Regions from separate parts of the Micromonospora sp. NPDC047793 genome, predicted to be linked through region 2. Evidence: riboswitches for the same ligand, from Rfam matches in the RefSeq annotation. Region 2 holds a riboswitch; each other region holds the start of a gene.
The links. Region 2 has a riboswitch for S-adenosylmethionine ahead of thrC (threonine synthase). Riboswitches for the same ligand answer to the same signal wherever they lie in the genome.
Positions count from the first base shown of each region.

Region 1 (6,628 bases), on a different contig from region 2:
AGATGTCGTTGGTCACCACCGCCAGCCGCAACTCGTCGGCGAAGGCCCGGCACAGCGCGGCGACCAGCGCCGTCTTGCCGGAGCCGACCGGACCGCCGATGCCGACCCGGAGCGCCCGCGACGCGGCGGGCAGCGGGGCGTGCGGGTCTACTCCGGGTTCCGGGTGGGTGTGGGGAACGGACTCGTCGTGCTCGGTCTCAGGACGCAAAGAGACGCACCTCCCAGGTGGCGTGGACTTCGGCATGGATGTCGGCGAGCGGAGCGGCGGCGGCCGGCAGTCGCTCCGGTGGTTCCTCGGCGGCCCGCGCCGCCCGCGCCGCGGTGGCGTCGCAGGCGACCGCGAGCCGCACCAGCAGGGCCTGCACCCGGTAGGGATCGAGGCCGAGCAGACGTACGGCGGCGCTTGCCGAACCGGTCACCGTCGCGTGGGCGGCGACCGTGGCGACCTGCGCCGGGTCCAGACCGGCCGCGGCGCCGACCAACCCCAGCACCAGCGGCTGGTGCGGGCCGGGCGGCCTGGCGGGCAGGTCGTCGAAGGTGTCACCGGGCCAGATCTCCCGCCCGGCCCGCAGCAGCGCCCGGCCCTGGCGACGGGACACCGCCCGTTGGGCCGGCGACGCGGTCCGGGCGTCCAGTTCGGCGTCGAGCCGCGCCAGCAGGTCCCGGCGTCCGGCCGACCGGGCGGCCCGACGGGACGCCGCCGCGAACGCCGCCGCGACCAGCCCGGCGGTGGCCAGCCGCCCGCGCAGGTACTCCCCCAACGTGGCCAGGTCGGTCACCCGCCCGGCCGCGACAGCCGCCTCCAGCCCCGACGAGTGGGCGTGCGCCCCCGCTGGGAACCGCCCGTCGGCGAGCAGCAGGAGCATGGTCGGCGCGCTCATCAGAACAGGAAGTAGCGCTGGGCCATCGGCAACTCGGTCACCGGGTCGGGTTCGACCACCTCGCCGTCGATGCGGACGGTGAAGGTGTCCGGGTCCACCTCGATGCGCGGCAGCGCACCGTTTTCCGGCAGGTCGGTCTTGCCGCGCTGCCGTACGTCGGCGACCGGCACCACCCGGCGACGCACGTCCAGGCGCAGCCCGGCGTCGAGCGCGGCGGGTGCCACGAACGCCAGGCTGGTGGCGGCGGCCGCGACGCCGTACGCGCCGAACATGGGGCGGGGCAGCATCGGCTGCGGCGTCGGGATCGAGGCGTTCGCGTCCCCCATCTGGGCGTACGCGATGAACCCGCCCTTGATCACCAGGTGCGGTCGGACGCCGAAGAACGCCGGTTCCCAGAGCACCAGGTCGGCGAGCTTGCCCGGCTCGACCGAGCCGATCTCGTGGTCGAGTCCGTTGGCCATGGCCGCGCAGATGGTGTACTTCGCCACGTACCGCCGGGCCCGGTGGTTGTCGGCGGCACCGTCACCGGGCAACGCCCCCACCCGCGCCTTCATCACGTGCGCGCTCTGCCAGGTCCGCAGCACGACCTCGCCGACCCGGCCCATCGCCTGCGAGTCCGAGCCGATGATCGAGATCGCGCCCAGGTCGTGCAGCAGGTCCTCGGCGGCCATCGTGGACGGTCGGATCCGGCTCTCGGCGAACGCCAGGTCCTCCGGCACCGCCGGGTTGAGGTGGTGGCAGACCATCAGCATGTCGAGGTGTTCGGCCAGGGTGTTGCGGGTGTACGGACGGGTCGGGTTGGTCGACGAGGGCAGCACGTTCGGTTCCCCGGCGACGGTGATGATGTCCGGCGCGTGCCCGCCCCCGGCCCCCTCGGTGTGGTACGAGTGGATCGCCCGGCCGCCGATCGCCCGCAGGGTGTCCGCGACGAACCCGGCCTCGTTGAGGGTGTCGGTGTGGATGGAGACCTGCACGCCCGAGGCGTCCGCCACCCGCAGGCACGCGTCGATCGCGGCCGGGGTGGTGCCCCAGTCCTCGTGCAGCTTGAAGCCGCCGGCACCGGCCCGCAGTTGTTCCCAGAGCGCCTCGGCGGAGACCGTGTTGCCCTTGCCGAGCAGCAGCACGTTGACCGGGAACGCGTCCAGCGCCTCGTGCATCCGGGCCAGGTGCCAGGCGTTCGGCGTGACGGTGGTGGCCCGGGTCCCCTCGGCCGGTCCGGTGCCGCCGCCGACCAGGGTGGTGACCCCACCGGCCAGCGCCTCGGTGACGATCTGCGGGCAGATGAAGTGCACGTGGGTGTCGACCGCCCCGGCGGTGAGGATCCGGCCGTTGCCGGCGATCACCTCGGTCGCCGGTCCGATCACCAGCTCCGGGTGCACACCGTCCATGGTGTCCGGGTTGCCCGCCCGGCCCAGCGCGACGATCCGCCCGTCGCGGATCCCCACGTCCGCCTTGACCACGCCCCAGTGGTCGAGGACCACCGCGCCGGTGATGACGGTGTCCAGGGCCCCCTCGGCCCGGGTGGCCCGGGACTGCCCCATCGACTCGCGGATCACCTTGCCGCCGCCGAAGACCGCCTCGTCGCCGCCGGCACAGTGGTCGTGCTCCACCTCGATCAGCAGGTTCGTGTCGGCCAGCCGGATCCGGTCGCCCGTACTCGGCCCGTAGAGCGCCACGTAGCGCTCCCGCTCCACCATGCTCATGCCGTCGCTCCGCTCCGCTGCGCGCCGTCGTCGGGCACCGCCGTCGTCGGGGCCGGGTCCAGCGGGCCGGCGCACTCGCCGCGCAGGCCGGGGACGATCCGCGTGCCGCGCAGCGGCACCAGGTCCACGGTGCGGCTCACGCCCGGTTCGAACCGCACGGACGTGCCGGCCGGTACGGCGAGACGCTGCCCCCAGGCGGCGGACCGGTCGAAGTCCAGGGCCGGGTTGGCCTCGGCGAAGTGGTAGTGCGACCCGACCTGCACCGGCCGGTCACCGGTGTTCACCACGAGCAGCGTGGTCACCGGACGTCCGGCGTTGATCTCCACCGGCCGCGCCGCCGGCAGGATCTCCCCGGGGATCACGGGATCGGGTGGTGCACCGTCACCAGCTTGGTGCCGTCCGGGAACGTCGCCTCCACCTGCACCTCCCTCAGCAGCTCGGGGATGCCGTCCTGCACGTCGTCCCGGCTCAGGACGGTGCGGCCGGAGGCCATCAGGTCGACCACGGACGCCCCGTCGCGGGCACCTTCGAGGAGGAAGGCGGTGAGCACCGCGACGGCTTCCGGGTAGTTGAGACGCAGGCCGCGCTCGCGGCGGCGTCGGGCGACGTCCGCCGCCACGTGGACGAGCAGGCGGTCCTGCTCGTGAGGGGTGAGATACACGGGGTGCTCCCGGTGGGTTCCGCGCCCCGGACACCGTCGGCCCGGCGCCTCGACGCGCCGACCGCCGGTCGGGGTTCGCCCGCCGGTCCCGACCGCCACGTGCGCGGGGCCCGGGGTTTCCACCTCCCCGGTCCGCGTGACGGACCACCGGCGGTGTCGGGTCGGATGCGGACCGCACCGCCCACCGCTGAGCAGACCGTAAGGGATCACGCGGGCAGCGGGCAACACCCCGCGTGAGCGTGGTCATAACGGGTGGACGCTGCCCCGTCACGGGCTGCTAGCCTCGGCGGCAGGTCAAGAGCGTCAGCGTCAAGCCCCGGCTCGCTGGCCGGCAACCCTCGTCCGCGCAGGGGTGCCCCGGGTGAGGACCAGGCATCGGAGCGATCTCCGGTGCAAGCGTGGCCTGGTGTCCCAGGTCATCACGACCTCGAGGAGAGCCATGGCGTACCCCGATCGACCGGTTGCCTGCCGGCACCTGACCCGGCGTCGACACGTCGACATGATGCGGGTGTGCAGCGCCGCGTGTAGCTGACCGCGTCGCCACCCGGCCGTCGACCCCACCCGGTCGGACGACCACCCCGTTCGTTCCCATCCTTCGCGGTCCGTCCCACGGCGGACCGTCGGTGTGGCACGTGCGTGCCCGCCGCCGCTCATCAGGAGACACCTGTGCGATTCCTTCCTGCCCTCACCCGGGCCGCCGCCGTCGGCGTCACCGCCGTGCTCGCCGCCGTCACCCTCACCGCCTGCGGCGCGGACGGTGACCCCGCCGAGAACCCGTACAACCTGCTCCAGCCGGGGGTGCTGCGGGCCGGCACGCTGACCGACGCACCGCCGAACGTGTACCTCAAGGACGGCGAGTTCACCGGGTTCGACAACGACCTGCTGGTCGCCGCCGCCGACAAGCTCGGGCTGCGGGTCGAGTTCGTCGGCACCGACTTCTCCGGTCTGCTCGCCCAGGTCAACAACCGCAAGTTCGACGTCGGCAGTTCCTCGATCACGATCACCGAGGCGCGGAAGAAGACGGTCGACTTCGGCAACGGCTACGACTTCGGATACTTCGGCCTCGACGTGCCCGCCGGTTCGACGCTGGCGAGCTTCGACGAGCTGTCGGGCAAGCGGGTGGTCGTCGTGCAGGGCACCGTCCAGGACGACTACGCCACCGGGCGTGGCCTCGACCCGGTGCGGGTGCCGGACTACAACGGCGCGATCAACCAGCTCAAGGCGGGCACCGCCGACGCCTGGATCGCCCCGGCCGAGATCGGCGAGAAGACCGCCGCCGACAGCGGCGGCAGGATCACGGTCGCGGCGAAGGAACTCAGCCCGGCACCCACCGCGTACGCGGTCGCCAAGGGCAACGACACGCTGCGCGAGGCGCTGAACCGGGCCCTGGACGAGGTCATCGCCGACGGCACCTGGACCCGCCTCCAGGAGCAGTACTACCCGGGCCGGCCGATCCCGGCCGACTTCACCCCGGGCAGCGGCGAGGTGTCGGCGCCGGCCGCCTCCTGAGGTAGGACGACGAGCGAGTAGGGCGGAGGTCGACCGTGGATCCGTTGCGCACCCTGTGGGAGACGTTCTTCGACTGGGAGTCGATGCGCGAGGCGCTGCCCGACATGATCACCGTCGGGTTGCCGAACACGCTGATCCTGGCGGTCACCGCCGCCCTGCTCGGCTCCGCCATGGGCATCGTGCTGGCCGTCGCGGGCATCTCGCGTACCCGCTGGTTGCGGTGGCCGGCCCGGGTCTACACCGACGTGTTCCGCGGTCTGCCGGCGGCGGCGACGATCCTGCTGATCGGGGTCGGTCTGGCGCCGTTGGGCATGCAGGTGTGGGGACCCAACCCGTACCCGCTGGGCATCCTGGCGCTGTCGCTGATCGCGTCGGCGTACATCGGGGAGATCTTCCGCTCCGGCATCCAGTCGGTGGAGGCCACCCAGGTGGAGGCCGCCCGCGCGCTCGGTTTCTCCTGGTGGGAGGCGATGCGGGTGGTGGTGATCCCGCAGGGTGTCCGGCGGGTCCTGCCGGCCTGGGTCAACCAGCTCATCGCCCTGATCAAGGACTCCAGCCTGGTCTACTTCCTCGGTCTGCTGGCCAGCCAGCGGGAGCTGTTCCGGATCGGGCAGGACTACGCGGCCAACACCGGCAACCAGTCGGCGCTGCTGCTCGCCGGGCTCGTCTATCTGACCCTGACCGTGCCGCTGACGCACGTCGTCAACTGGATCGACCGGCGGCTGCGGCACGGCCGCCCGGCGACCGGACCGGCCGGTGACGACCCCGACGACCTCGACCTGGCGCTGCCCGGCGCCGCCGGAGGCAACCAACGATGAGCACCTCGGTCAGTCTGAGCCTGCGCGACGTACACCTGGCCTTCGGCCGTCACCAGGTGCTGCGCGGGGTGGACCTGGACGTCGCACGCGGCGCGACCGCCTGCGTGATCGGCCCGTCCGGGTCCGGTAAGTCGACGCTCCTGCGGACCGTCAACCGGCTCCTCGAACCGGACAAGGGCGACGTGCTGCTGGACGGGCGCAGCGTGCTGCGCGACGACCCGGACGCCCTGCGGCAGCGGGTCGGCATGGTGTTCCAGCAGTTCAACCTCTTCCCGCACATGAGCGTGCTGCGCAACATCACCGTCGCGTTGCGGCGCATCCGCAAGCTCGGCGAGGACGAGGCGGTGGCGGTGGCGCGTACCCACCTGGACCGGGTGGGGCTGGCGGCGAAGGCCGACGCCCGGCCGGCGCACCTCTCCGGCGGGCAGCAGCAGCGGGTGGCCATCGCCCGGGCGCTGGCCATGCAGCCGCAGGTGATGCTCTTCGACGAGGCCACCTCGGCGCTCGACCCGGAGCTGGTCAAGGGCGTGCTGTCGCTGATGGCGGACCTCTCGTCGCAGGGCATGACCATGGTGGTGGTGACCCACGAGATGGGTTTCGCGCGCGAGGTCGCCGACACCGTCGCGTTCATGGACGCCGGAGTGGTGCTGGAGGCCGGCGAGCCGGCCACGATCTTCGAGTCGGCCGAGCACCCGCGCCTGCGCCGCTTCCTGTCCCAGGTGCTGTAGCGCGCGGGGTCGGATGTAAGGAGGGGACCCCTGCTATGCACGAGGCGTTAGCAGGGGTCCCCTCCTTACACCTCAGACCGGGGTGTCGCGCCGCCGGAACGCGCCCACTCCGACGGCCAGCAGCACGGCCGCCACGGCGGTGAGCACCACCAGGGGCAGCACCCTGAGGTCGGCGGCGGGCACCGACGGCACGTGCGTGAAGGGCGACAGGTTCAGCGCCGCCTGCGGCAGCTCCAGCACCGCGCCCAACTGTCCGAGCAGCAGGAAGGCGATCAGCACCGCCCAGCTCAACGCCACCGACCAGCGGGGCACCGCGCCGAACAGGGCG
Region 1 is NZ_JBEYSG010000003.1:371,012-377,639, reverse strand. Features, by position in the region: gene ureG (urease accessory protein UreG) at 1-208, opposite strand, end outside; gene ABZ738_RS09345 (urease accessory UreF family protein) at 198-881, opposite strand; gene ABZ738_RS09340 (urease subunit alpha) at 881-2,584, opposite strand; gene ABZ738_RS09335 (urease subunit beta) at 2,581-2,946, opposite strand; gene ABZ738_RS09330 (urease subunit gamma) at 2,943-3,245, opposite strand; SAM riboswitch class IV at 3,538-3,650, shown strand; gene ABZ738_RS09325 (ABC transporter substrate-binding protein) at 3,912-4,754, shown strand; gene ABZ738_RS09320 (amino acid ABC transporter permease) at 4,790-5,572, shown strand; gene ABZ738_RS09315 (amino acid ABC transporter ATP-binding protein) at 5,569-6,300, shown strand; gene ABZ738_RS09310 (anibiotic ABC transporter) at 6,373-6,628, opposite strand, start outside.
Region 1: linked by a shared signal. The riboswitch ahead of ABZ738_RS09325 (ABC transporter substrate-binding protein) and the one ahead of thrC (threonine synthase) in region 2 are both predicted to bind S-adenosylmethionine.

Region 2 (6,628 bases):
GCAGGCCGCGCTCGAACAGCGCCCGACCGACCCCCCGGCTGCGATGGTCCGGGTGCACGACCAACTCGCCGGAGGCGTTCTCGGTGTTGTCGAGTTGCGGCAGGTCGAGCAGCAGGTAGCCGGCCGGGGTGCCGTCGGCGTGGGCCAGCAGGGCGAGGGTCTCGGTGCCCGGCATCGGCTGGTGGAACAGCGAGGTGAACCGCTGCCGGCTGAACGGGGGGTAGTCCGGCAGGTCGGTCGCGGTGTAGTCGGCACCGATCCGGTACGCCTGTTCGATGGCCGACTCGTCGTCGGGACCGAAGGAGGTGATGGTGATGGCCATCTCCGCAGCCTGCGGGACGACCGACGAAGGGGCCAGCGATTATTCGCCGGCCCCTTCGGAAAGCTTGGTCGGGAGGGACGATCGCACAACGCCTCCGGCGCTGGGTCGTAAAGACTGAAAGTCTACGGCGAAACGCCCTCCCGCACGAAGCATCTTGCGCCGCCCGGTTCCTGCCGTCAAGTACTCGACGGCGTGTTTTCCGCACTCACCGCTAAAAGCCCGTTACCCGGCGGATCGGTCGGCGTGCACCATGCCACTCGGGCGACGGGCTCGCGGTGTGTCTCAGCCGAGCAGGCCGGCGTCGCGGGCGGCCCGCAGCGACGGCTTGATCCGGTGGGTCGGCCCGACCTCGCCCGCGACCGCGTCGAGCGTCTTGAGCCCCTCACCGGTGTTGTAGACCACCGTCTCCGCGGTCGGGTCCAGCTTTCCGGACTCGACCAGCTTGCGCAGCACCGCGACGGTCACCCCGCCCGCCGTCTCGGCGAAGACCCCGGTGGTACGCGCCAGCAGCCGCACGGCGGCACGGATCTCGTCGTCGTCGGCGTAGTCCATCCAGCCGCCGGTCCGGCGTACCGCCTCCAGGGCGTACAGGCCGGCCGCCGGGTCGCCGATGTTGAGCGACTTGGCGATCCCGGTCGGCTTGACCGGGGTGATGGTGTCACCGCCGCCGTGCAGGGCGGTGGCGATCGGGTTGCATCCGGCCGACTGGGCGCCGAAGACCTTCCACCCGCCGGCCGGCGCCTCGACCAGGCCGATCTCGACCAGTTCGCTGAACGCCTTGTCGACCTTGGTGAGCAGCTCACCGGAGGCCATCGGGATGACCACCTGGGCCGGGATCCGCCAGCCGAGCTGCTCGGCGACCTCGTAGCCGAGCGTCTTGGAGCCCTCCGCGTAGTACGGCCGGACGTTGACGTTGACGAAGGCGGTGTCCTCGAACTCGTCGGTCTCCACCAGCTCGCCGCAGAGCCGGTTCACGTCGTCGTACGAACCGTCGATGGCGACCAGCTCGCCGCCGTAGACGGCGGTGGTCACGACCTTGCCCTGCTCCAGGTCGCTGGGGATGAACACCACCGACGGGGTGCCGGCGCGGGCCGCGTGGGCGGCGACGGAGTTGGCCAGGTTGCCGGTGGAGGCGCAGGCGAACCGGGCGAAGCCGAGCGCCCGGGCGGCGGTCAGCGCGACCGAGACGACCCGGTCCTTGAACGAGTGGGTGGGGTTGGCGCTGTCGTCCTTGATCCAGAGCGGGCCGGTGATGCCCAGCTCGGCGGCGAGCTGGTCGGCGGCGACCAGCGGCGTGAAACCGGGGTCCAGGGTGACCCGGGTGGCCGGGTCCTGGCCGGCGGGGAGCAGCGCCGCGTAGCGCCAGATGTTCTGCGGGCCCGCCTCGATCTGCTCACGGGTCACGGTGGCGAGGGCCGCCGGGTCGTAGTCGACCTCCAGCGGGCCGAAACACTCGTAACAGGCGTGCTGCGCGGCCAACGGGTAGCGGGCGGAACAGGCGCGGCAGACCAGGGCGCGGGCGGGGCTGGCGGTGGTGTCGATCCCGGTAGGGGCGAGCGTCGACGTCATGTCCGAGTCCTCTCATCTTCCCCCACATCGCACCCTGCGGCGGGGACGGAATTGGCACCTGCCCCACGGGACGCTCAGCGATGAGCGCGCGGGGTGGTTGCCGGGGCGTCTTCGGGCCGTATCCCTCAGCCCCTCTGGATGAGGTATTCAGTTGTGCCGCCGAGTCTAGGCAATCCCGCCGCGCTCGTCAGCGTTCGATCTCAGCCTGTGAGCGATTCCTCACCGCCGCCACCACCCGCGCAAGCGCGTCGACCCTGGATCGGGCAGCCCCGGCAGCGCCGGGTTGACCTGGTCCAGGGTCGCGCACGAGCGTCGGTCGGTCACCGCACCGGCCGGGTCAGGCCGGTACGGACCTGCGTTCGGCCGCCTTCAGGTCCAGTGCGGCACCGTTGCGCTGGCGCAGCAGGTTGTCCAGCGCCCAGCTACCCGGGCCGAGCACCGCGATCAGCAGGAACGACCAGCAGAACAGCACCGACAGCTCGCCGTGGTTGCGTAGCGGCAGCAGCGCCTCGGGCTGGTGGACGACGAAGTAGGCGTAGGCCATCGAGCCCGACGCCACCAGTGCCGCCGGTCGGGTGAAGAGACCGAGGAGCACGAGGGCACCGCAGACGGCCTGGATCAGCGCGGCCCACCAGCCCGGCCAGGTGCCGAGCGGGACGGGTTCACCGCTCCCCCGGGCACCGCCGAAGACGCCGAACAGAGACGACAACCCGTGGCAGAGAAACAGCAGGCCGATGACCATGCGGAACAGGGACAGGGCCGGCCCGCCGAACCGGTCAGTACGCATTCCGGAACCTCCATTGTGGATGGACGAGGGCAACCAGAATGCGGGACTGATAAATATTTGTCGATGCAATCTCTTCCTTTGGGAACGCTCCCACATCGATGGTAGCGACTGGAACTCCCGAGGGAACCCCCCTCGGCGAAGATCATTTCGATCACCCTCCGTAACGACCCCCTGTACACCCTGGACATCTGACGGCAACAAGTCGCGGTCATCCGATCCGGGGCCGCGCGCCCACCCGGGTCCGGAAGCGGCCACCGTCGTCCCACCAGCCGGTACGCGGGGCGGTCCCCGACCGACCGGAAAGCCGTCCCGAAGCGCCCACCTCGCCACCCCGACTGCCCGCCGAACGATCGAGGACCGTGATGCGACGATGGGCCGATGCGAGAAATCCACGGGGGATCGATGCCGGATACGACCACGAGACGCGGCGACGGAGGCCGGGCCTACCGGCGTCCTCGGCTCGTCGCGCTGCTGACCGCCTTCGCGCTGCTCGCCGGCTGCGCACCGACCGACGCGTCCGGCAACGTCCCGGGTGACGGACCGACGGAGCAGGCCGACCCGGCCACGAGCCCGACCACCGCCGGCCCGGACGCGCCGGAGGTCTGCCCCGAATCGGGGGTACGGATCCGCTACCTCGGCGTCAGCGCGGCCATGGGGCTCCGGGCGATGGGCGTGGAGCTGGTCAACTGCGGCGACCGCCCGTACAAGCTGCGCGGCTATCCGGCGCTGCGTCTGTTCGACGGCGAGGGGGCACCGATCACCGTCCGGGTGGTCGAGGGGGCGGCCGGGATCGCCTCGGGCTTCGACGACCCACCCCGGCCGCTGGTGCTGGCACCGGGCGCCACGGCCGGAGCGGCCGTGATCTGGCGCAACCTGGTCGACGATCCGACCGTGGTCGCCACCGACGCCGCGCGGGTGGAGATCGCGGCGGCCAAGGGGCAGCCGGGGCAGGAACTCGACATGGAGGGGCCGATCGACCTCGGCAACACCGACCGGATCGGAGTCAGCGCCTGGAAGAAGCGGACGGGCCCGACGCCGACGCCCACCGAGTCGGCGGACGACGGCGTCGACGCCGCACTCAGCTGGTGATGTCCTTGCGGGTGAAGCGCCAGAAGGCGAGCCCCCAGAAGAGGGTGGCGTAGCAGATCGCCGAGACGGCGCCCCGGACGATGTCGTCGGTCTGCACCGGCGTGGAGAGCAACCCCAGCCAGGCGGTGCTGTAGTGGGTCGGCAGGAACGACCGGATCGCGCCGAGCGCGGTGATCTGGTCCAGGATGCTGGAGAGGATCCACAGCAGCACCGCACCACCCACCGCGCCCAGCGCGGCATCGGTGACCACCGAGAGCAGGAACGCCAGGCCGGCGACGACCAGCAGGACGACCGCCAGGTAGCCGAGCACCGCGAGCAGGCGGAGCAAACCCTCGCCGGGTTCGAGCTGTGCGGCGACCGTGCTGCGCAGCGGCGACCAGCCGTACCGCAGGGTGCCGATCAGCAGGGCCGTACCGGCGAGCAGCACCAGCGCGAACGCCGAGTAGGCGAGCGCCACCAGCAGCTTCACCGTCAACAGCCGGGCCCGGGGCACCGGCACCGCCAACAGGTAACGCAGGCTGCCCCAGCTCGCCTCGCTGGCCACCGTGTCGCCGCAGAACAGCGCCACCACCACGACCAGCAGGAACGAGGCGGAGACGAAGATGGTGAACAGGGTGAAGTTCAGTCCGCCGGAGGTGGCGAACGAGACGAGGCTGCCGAACTCGCCCCGGCCGCTGTCGTCGTCACCCGAGTCGAACTGGAAGGCGATCAGGATGATCAACGGCAGCAGCACCATGAAGCCGAGCGCCAACTGGGTACGCCGCCGCGCCGCCTGACGGCGGAACTCGGCGCCGAACGGCAACGTCCTCGACGGCCGGTAGCCGGCGGCGGCACCCGACGGAGCCACCCCGGACTCCTCCCGCGTCGGCTGCACGGTCGATCCCGCCATCACCGGTCCCCGCTTCCCCGAGAGTTCTCGCCCACCAGGGCGAGGAACGCGTCCTCCAGGCGGCGCCGGGGCACCACCCGGTCCACTCCGATACCGGCCCGTACCAACTCGGCGACCACCTCGCTGCGCGCGGTGCCGTTGGTGTCCACCACCAGGTGCCCGTCGGCGTCGTCCAGCACCCGTACGCCACCGAGGTCGTTGAGCACGTCCCGGGCCGCGGTCGGGTCGCTCACCTCGAACAGCACGCTGGGCGAGTCACCGACGATGTCCTCCACCGGCCCGGAGGCCACGATCCGGCCCTTGTTGACCACCACGGCGTGGGTGCAGGTCTGCTCCACCTCGGCGAGCAGGTGACTGGAGACCAGCACCGCGCGCCCGTCGGTGGCGTACCGCTGAAGCACCCGGCGCATCTCGGCGATCTGTGGCGGGTCCAGCCCGTCGGTCGGCTCGTCGAGCACCAGCAGCTCGGGCAGGCCGAGCATGGCCTGGGCGATGGCCAACCGTTGCCGCATCCCGTGGCTGTACTTGCGGACCCGCCGGTGCACCGACGAGCCCAGACCGGCGATCTCCAGCGCCTGCTCGAAGTGTGCGTCGGCCTCCGGCCGTCCGGTCGCCCGCCAGTACGCCCTGAGGTTCTCCAGGCCGGAGAGGTGCGGCAGGAATCCGGGCCCCTCGACGAGAGCGCCGATCCGGGAGAGCACCGGCGAGCCCGGCACCAGCCGGTGCCCGAAGACGTAGATCTCCCCGGCGGTCGGCTGGGTCAGCCCCATCAGCACCCGCAGGGTGGTGGTCTTGCCGGCGCCGTTGGGCCCGAGCAGGCCGACCACCTGACCGGGGTGCACCTCGAAGTCCACCTCGGAGACTGCCACGAAGCCGTCGGCGTACTCCTTGCGCAAGTGGCGCACGGCCAACGGGGTGTCCGCGTACTCGGGATGGATCGAGGTGTCCTGGCGGCGGTGCCGCAGGCGCAGCACGGCCACGAGCACGACGAGCCCGATCACGATCGCGGCGATCAGCCCGACCAGCACCCAGCGCCAGAGCGCCGCCTCGGTGGGGATCGGGTCGCTGTCGACCGTCGGCAGGCTGACCGGCGTGTCACCGACCGCGACCGTGTACACGGCCGGCTCGATCGGGGTCGTGTAGGCCTGGTCCGAGGTGGCCACCACCAGCCGGAGCCGGTGCCCGGCCTCCACCCGGTGCACGATCGCCGGCAGGGTCACGGTGACCGGCGCGGCGGCGTCGACGGTGGCCGGCAGACCGCTGAGCCGGATCGGCGCGATGAGTCCGCTGGGCAGGGTGGCCGCCCCCTCCGGGTCGACCACGTAGAGCTTGGCGAAGAGGACCGCCTCGCCGCTGCTCGACGCGGCGCGCACCGACACGGTGGGCGCGCCGACGATGTCGACCGCCTCGGTCAACGGCTCGGACTCGAACCGGGCGTGCTGCCCGGGTATGTCACCGGCCACCCCGCTGAGGAGTGAGCTCAACGAGCCGGCGAACGGCACCGAGGAGATCGCGGCGGGGTTGCCGCCGGGCGGGTTGGCCACCGGCTGGGGCGGCCCGGCCACGGTCACCTCGCGGCGGGCGTCGCCGCCGAGACCGGGGTAGTCGTCGGTGCGGTATCCGGTGGCGACCAGCCCCCGGTCCATCGCGTCGAAGCCGGCGATCCGGGAGAAGGTGAAGGTGTCGCCGGGCGCGTCCCCGGTTCCCGCGACGTAGTGGTCGAGCCACTGCGCGGTCAGGAACTTCACCCGGTCGGAGTCGGTCTGCGGGCCGGAGCCGCCGTCGTGGCCGCCGGTGAACCAGGCGACCCGCACCGGGGTGCCGTTGGCGGCGATGCCCCGGGCGTTGGCGTCGGCCTCGCCGAGCGGGAAGAGGGTGTCCGCCGCGCCCTGGACCAGCAGGGTGGGTGCCTCGATCCGGTCCAGTACGCCGGCCGGGCTGGACCGGCGTAGCAGGTCGACGGCGGCCTGGT
Region 2 is NZ_JBEYSG010000001.1:259,893-266,520, reverse strand. Features, by position in the region: gene ABZ738_RS01180 (GNAT family N-acetyltransferase) at 1-322, opposite strand, end outside; gene thrC (threonine synthase) at 605-1,891, opposite strand; SAM riboswitch class I at 1,901-2,036, opposite strand; gene ABZ738_RS01170 (DoxX family protein) at 2,229-2,678, opposite strand; gene ABZ738_RS01165 (DUF4232 domain-containing protein) at 3,081-3,767, shown strand; gene ABZ738_RS01160 (ABC transporter permease subunit) at 3,757-4,656, opposite strand; gene ABZ738_RS01155 (alpha/beta fold hydrolase) at 4,656-6,628, opposite strand, start outside.

Region 3 (6,628 bases), on a different contig from region 2:
GTGCGCGGCGAGATGCCGGTACGCCGTCGCGAGCGTGCCCAGCCGCGCGTCGTCCTGCTGCGCCGCGCACCAGTCCAGCAGCGGTCCCGGATCGTCGTCCAGTTGGTCGGCGGTCCACGGGTCGAGTCCCGCCGCCGTCCGCTCGTCGTTCGCCCGGGCCAGCGGTGTCCCGCGCAGGTACCGCATGATCCGGGTGGAGAGCACCGGCCGCGCCGACGCCGACAACACCGTGCTGCCGGTGTAGACGTTCGCCGCCGTGTCCAGCACGTCCTTCTCCGCCCGGGGGCGCAGTTCCCGGTCCCCGTCGGGCAGCTCGTAGTTCGTCGTGACGAACGCCGGGTCGAAGTCCCGCCCGGACGGGTCCAGGTTGTTGCCCGCCCGCGCCGGGAAGAACTCCACCTCCCAGTGCAGCAGCACCGGATGCCACGGCTGACCCGTCCACGACCGCAGCGCGGGATGCTCCGGTTGCCCGGTGGCGAGCTTGGTGGCCAGCGCCGCGAGCAGGTCACCGAGGCGGGTCACCCCGGTCGCGGCCCGCAGGTCGGCCTCGGAGACGGCCAGTTCCACCGCCACGCACGGCAGCAGTCCGTCCGGCTGGTCCGCGCCGTCGCGGCCGTACCGGTCCGACGGGGTGGCCGCCGCACCGGTGAGCAGCACCACCGGTTCGTTCGGCACCTGGTACGGCGTACCCGGGACCTGCTGCAACTCGAACCGGCTCCGCGCGGTGGCCACCGCCGTGGCGTTGACCGTGTCCAGCGCCGACTGCGCGGCCTGCCGGGCGGCCTGCAACCGGTGCGCCAGACTCGTGCCGGTGTCCACCGGCGGCCAACTTCCCAGCCTTGCCAACCGGGCGGACAACGCCGACACCTCCCGCCGCAGGTACCAGCCGACGAGATCCGGGTCCGGATAGTCGTCCCGGGCACCCGGTGGCGGGTACGCACAGACCAGGTACCGGGTCCAGTCCGCGAAGATCCGCCGACGTGCCCCGGTGACCTCGGCCGCCGCCGCGTCGTACGCCGACTGCGCCTCGTTCAGCGCGACCAGCAGGTCGCCGAAGCTCCCCGGCAGCGCCAACCGTTCCCGGGCCTGGCGCTGCGGCACCGTGACCGGCGAACCCTCGTCCCCGCCGTCCAGCGGGTCGTCCTGCCGACGGACCGTCCAGGCCACCCCGGAGGCGACCGTGCCGAACGACGCGGCATGCCGGGCCTGAGCCAGCCGGGCCGGCAGGTCCAACACGCCGCTCTCCAACTCGTCGGCGACGGTCAGCGCCTCCAGCAGCTCCTCGGTCTGCGTCTCGGTCACCCCGGGCAACACCGCGCCGAGGTGCGCGGCGAGCGCCTCGGTGGCGGTGTTCGCCACCCAGACCCCGCTCTCGGAGTCGGTCGTCGGGCCGGGCACCGGCGCCCGCTTCGCCGTCGCGGCGAAGGTCAGCCGACCGAAGCAGAGCATCCGCGCCGGAGCGTCGCCGCCGGTGTCGGCCGGCACCGACCAGTCCAGTTCGTCGGCGATGGTCTGCGGCCAGCTCCGCCCGGCCGCCGTCGCCACCACCGCCAGCAGTTCGTCGTCGGCCGTCTCGGCATACCAGCCGACCACGTCGTAGCGCAGGCCGTTCGGCGGCGGCACCGCCCCGTAGCCGTCGTCGTGCAACCCGAACACGCTCGACGAGTTCGGATAGAACGCGGCGAAGGTCGGCTCGCCGTAGCCGAGCGCGGTGAGCGCGGCCACCCGGTCGGTCGGCGCACCGGGCCACGCCGACAGCGGCAGCTTCCGGCCGAGATACCGCCACGGGCGTCCGGTGGTGCCGCGTGGATCGGCCGCCCGCAGCGGATAGGTCACCCCGCCCCGGTCGACGTCGCCCAGCGCGTCGCTCTCCACCATCCAGCGGTCCTGGGCGCCACCCGGCGCGGTCCGGGTGACCAGCCACCGGTTCGGCACCCGGGGCAGGTCGACGGCGGGCGCACCACCGCCGGTCGCGGCGCCGTGCGTCAACCGGGTCAGTGCGTCCGGCAGAGACCAGTGCAGGTGGATGCCGGCCGGCAACAGCAGGTCCTGCTGGAACGACCCGGGCAGGATCGCGTCGCTGAGGTTGCGCTCACCGAAGTCGGCGTCCCGGCCGGTGCTGGCGTCGACGTACGGCAGGCGGGTGAAGTCGGCGGTCGGTCCGGTCACGGTCCGGTCGGTGGCGAGCCACAGGGCGTCCACCCTGACGGGCACGGCGAGTATGCGCATGGTGATGCGTTCCCCAATGGTTGCGGCGTGGTCGCTGCGGTAACGCCGGTTCACCGTAGGGCAGATCAGAGCGCGAAAGTGTTTCGCAAAGCTGACAGTCGAACCGCTGGTCCGTCCATCATGGAGTGTGCTATCCCGCGTGGTGGAGACGCTTTCCGGACAGTGATCCGTCGAATCACCGACATGCCGCGCCGACCCGCGCTCCCATGGCCGACAGAACAGCGGCGAAGGGGCGCCGAGCCGATCGGCGGCAGGTGACTGTGGTCACTGTGCGTGGTGAAGCGCGCCCGCGCAATCGCGCACCCGGGGCGTCGGATTCACGTCTGCTCCCGAGCCGCCACCCGGACCGGCGCGACGGCGAGCCGACCGGTCAGGCGGGACGAATCAAGGGGCTGTCTCGTGTCGTACGAACAGGGACATGCCGGGTGCCCGACGGGCACTGGCGGGCGGGCTCGCCCGTGTGGCAGCATCGGCAGCGGTCAAGAGTGTCAGCGTCAAGGCCCCGGCCTGCTGACCGGCAACCCTCGTATATCCGCGGTGGGGTGCCTCCGGGTGAGACCAGGCCGTCGGCGATCGCCGGAGGCAAGCGCGGACCCGCACGGGTCCACTGTCACCTGAGGACGAGTGTGCCCACGATCGCTCCTGCCGTGCTCGGCGACGACCTTCCGGTCCGCCTCTCCGACGGCACCACCGTCGCGTACGCCAACCTCGACTACGCCGCCACCGCACCCTGCCTCGTCCCGGTCGCCGACGCGGTCACCGAACTGCTGCCCTGGTACGCCAGCGTGCACCGGGGCGCCGGCCTCGCGTCGCGCCGGTGCACGCTGGCCTACGAGCAGTCCCGTCAGACCGTCGCGGACTTCCTCGACGTCCGGCCGGACGACCACGTGATCTTCACCCGGAACACCACCGACGCGATGAACCTGCTCGCCCGGGCCCTGCCCCCGCACACCACCGTGGTGACCTGGGCCGGCGAACACCACGCGAACCTCCTCGCCTGGCCGAACGTGCACCGCCTGCCGGTGCCCGCCGACCTGCCCGAGGTGACCTCCGGGCTGACCCGGGCGCTGGCCGACCTGGGCGACGCGGGGCCGGTGCTGGTGGCGGTGACCGGCGCCTCCAACGTCACCGGCGAGGTCTGGCCGACGGCCGAGATCGCGGAGATCGCCCATCGGCACGGCGCGCGGATCGCCGTCGACGCCGCCCAACTGGCCCCGCACCGCCCGGTCTCCATGGCCTCCGCCGGTATCGACTACCTGGCGCTCTCCGGGCACAAGCTGTACGCGCCCTTCGGTGCGGGCGTCCTGGCCGGCCGCGCCGACTGGTTCGACGCCGCCGACCCGTACCTGTCCGGCGGTGGAGCCACCAGGCACGTCGGTGACGAACCCGCCGAGGTGCAGTGGCAGACCGGCCCGGCCCGACACGAGGCCGGCACGCCGAACCTGCTGGGAGCGGTGGCACTCGCCGCCGCCTGTGCCACCATCTCCGCCGCCGCACCGGACGTACTCGCTCACCACGAGCAGGAGCTGCTGGCCCGACTGCGCGACGGCCTCGGCGCCCTGCCGCAGGTGGCGGAACTGCGCACGTTCGACGCCGATCACGACCGGGTCGGCATCGTCAGCTTCACCGTCGCCGACCGGCGGGCAGCCGACATCACCCACCGGCTCTCCGCCGAGCACGGCATCGGCGTACGAGACGGCTTGTTCTGCGCCCACCCGCTCAGCCGGAAGCTGTTGGCCGACGCGGCCGTGCGGCTCGGCCGCCCCACCGACGGGTACGCGATCCGGGCCAGCATCGGCATCGGCACGACTGCCGAGCACGTCGACCGACTCCTGCACGGACTACGCCAGGTGATCAACACGCCCCGGGGGCGGTGAGTCGTCAGGTGCTGAGGTGGGCGGCGAGGCGCATGGCCAGCGCCGCCAACGTCAGCGTCGGGTTGGCCGCCGGTGAGTTCGGGAAGACGGACAGGTCGCAGACATAGAGGTTGCGGTGGCCGACGACACGCAGGTCCTCGTCGACCACCCCCGGCCGCTCCCGGCCCGGCGTGTCGCGACCCATCCGCATGGTGCCGACCTCGTGCGACACCCCGCCGAGCGGAGCCCAGAGCTGCTCGTACACCTCGCCTCCGAAGGCGGACACCACATCGGCGGTGATCGTGTCGAGGGCGTCCTGGACCTGGTGGGCGCGCGGGCTGGGATGGATGCGGATGGTGGGCAGCGCGGCGGGCTTCCCGCCCACCGGCCGGGTATCGGTCAGGGTGACGGCGTTCTGCTCGACCAGCGGCGCCTCGACCATGAACACGAGTTCGCCCGGCATCTTCCCGTCGACGGTGGCCAGGTTCGCGCCGGTGAACTCCAACGCGTTGACGAAGCGGAACTGGTTCAGGTTCGCGCCGAGGTCCAGCGTGACGCTGTACGGGTGGACGGGGTCGGTGTCGGCGGCGTCGGTGAGGTGCCGGGAGACGGTCTTGCTGGAGTCGAACCGGCTGTACCAGTCCCCGCCCTGCCGCATCCAGAACTTCACCACGTGGATGGGATGGTCGGTGATGCCGCGTCCGACCAGCGGGATGTCCTCGGCGAGGCCGGACGACTGCGCGACGGCGGCAGTGCCGACGGTGCCGGCGGCCAGCACCACCACGCCGTCGTCGGCCAGTCGGTAGGTGCGGTCCCGGCCGGCCAGGTGGTCGTACGTCACCACACCGGTGACCTCGCCCGCCGCCCGCTCGACACCGACCACCTCGTGGTTCAGGTGGACCCGCAGGTTGCCGAAGCGGCCGTCCTGCATCGCGCGGCTGAGCAGCAGTTCGGCAGCCGACCAGATACCCGCCGGCACCGCCCCGGGGACCGGACCGCAGTACTCGATCGCCATCGGGGGATCGAAGTGCCGGAACTCGGCCAACGCGGGCAACTCCCGCAGTTTCGCCTTGACCATCGTCTGGTACGACGACGGGACCAGGGGAGTGACACGGGTCAGCTGCTCCGCGCGGTCGTACCAGACGTCGTACAACTCGTCGCGGACCGCCTCCGGCCAGTCGCGGAACTCCCACCGGTGCATCCGGGGTGCCGAGGCTCCCCAGAACAGGGTCCGGCCGCCGAGGTTGAGGCCCTGCGCGATGCGTGCCTTGGCGCTCTCGGCGTCGGCGGCCCGCCAGCGCCGACGCCCGAACGCACCCCAGTGGTGAAAGATGTTGGGGTACACGTCGGGACCGACCGGTTGGTAGCGGGCCAGGTTGCCGGTGTGCGTCCCGAACAGGTAACTACCGGCCTCCAGCAGCAGGACACGCGGTGGCCGACCGCCCCGCCACGGAGTCTCGGCGAGCTGGTACGCCAGGGTGCCGCCACCGGCACCGGAGCCGACGACGATGACGTCGTAGCGCTGCGTGGACTCCGGATCGCCGGGGAAGAAGTGCCGGGCGACGTGCGACTCGCCGACGAGGACGTCCTGGTGCCGCGCGAAGTGGACCCGCCCGTCGATGCGGCAGGTCGGGGCGGCCAGTTCGGCGGTGCTCAGGTGCAGCGGCCCGTCGAGCTGGGGGTCGCCGTCGAGGACCACGACGACCTCGACACCGTCGGGATGTGCCGCCGGATCGAGCGTGGCGGTCCACTCGCCGGTGCGCTGGTCGTACCGGAAGTCCTGCGTGCCGGCGCCGACGATCCGTAACTGGAGGCGGTCGTCCGGGCGCAGGGCCGGCATCCGCAGGAGCACCGTGCACACCGCGTCCACACTCACGTCCCGCCACCCCGTCCCGCGTCCGTCGGCGTGCCCTGATGGCCAGGCCGGTGATCCGTGGCCGGCTCCTGCGTCGGATGACGCCGGATCTCCTCCACGGCCTGCCGCAGCACCCGCACCTCGGTGTCGAAGACGCGCTCCAGGCGCGGCATGGCCTCCTCGTCGAACCGGGAGGACCGCCCCTTCTGCTCGTGCCACAGCATCCCGTTGCGCAACGCCACCGCGTCGGTCTGCATCGCACGGCAGTCGTCCACCAGCGGTGCCAGTGCCGGGGCGAGTTCGGCCAGGCGGAGGAACCGCTCCGTCATCAGCCGCTTGTGCTCCCAGAGCACGTGCAGGTACCGGATGTCGTACGCGGCATCGCCGTTGAGGTAGTCGCGCAGGTAACCGCGCAGCGGCACGTAGGAGTCGACGCCGTAGGCCCGCTCCCACTCCTCCTGGAGCATGTCGACCCGGCGGCTCGGATTGGCACCGGACAGGTACTCCTCGAACGCGCCGCCCACCACGTGCAACCGCATCCGGTAGCTGGCATCCGGTCGCAACCGGTAGAAGTAGACCTGGAAGCAGTCGTTCTCCACCTCGTCCAGGCTCGCGTACGCGCGGGCGACGTCGTCCTGCCCGACGGTGGTGGTCCGCAGCGACCCGTTCGCCGTGTAGCCGTAGACGG
Region 3 is NZ_JBEYSG010000009.1:48,717-55,344, forward strand. Features, by position in the region: gene ABZ738_RS19150 (hypothetical protein) at 1-2,214, opposite strand, end outside; SAM riboswitch class IV at 2,707-2,824, shown strand; gene ABZ738_RS19155 (aminotransferase class V-fold PLP-dependent enzyme) at 2,877-4,106, shown strand; gene ABZ738_RS19160 (GMC oxidoreductase) at 4,111-5,961, opposite strand; gene ABZ738_RS19165 (hypothetical protein) at 5,958-6,628, opposite strand, start outside.
Region 3: linked by a shared signal. The riboswitch ahead of ABZ738_RS19155 (aminotransferase class V-fold PLP-dependent enzyme) and the one ahead of thrC (threonine synthase) in region 2 are both predicted to bind S-adenosylmethionine.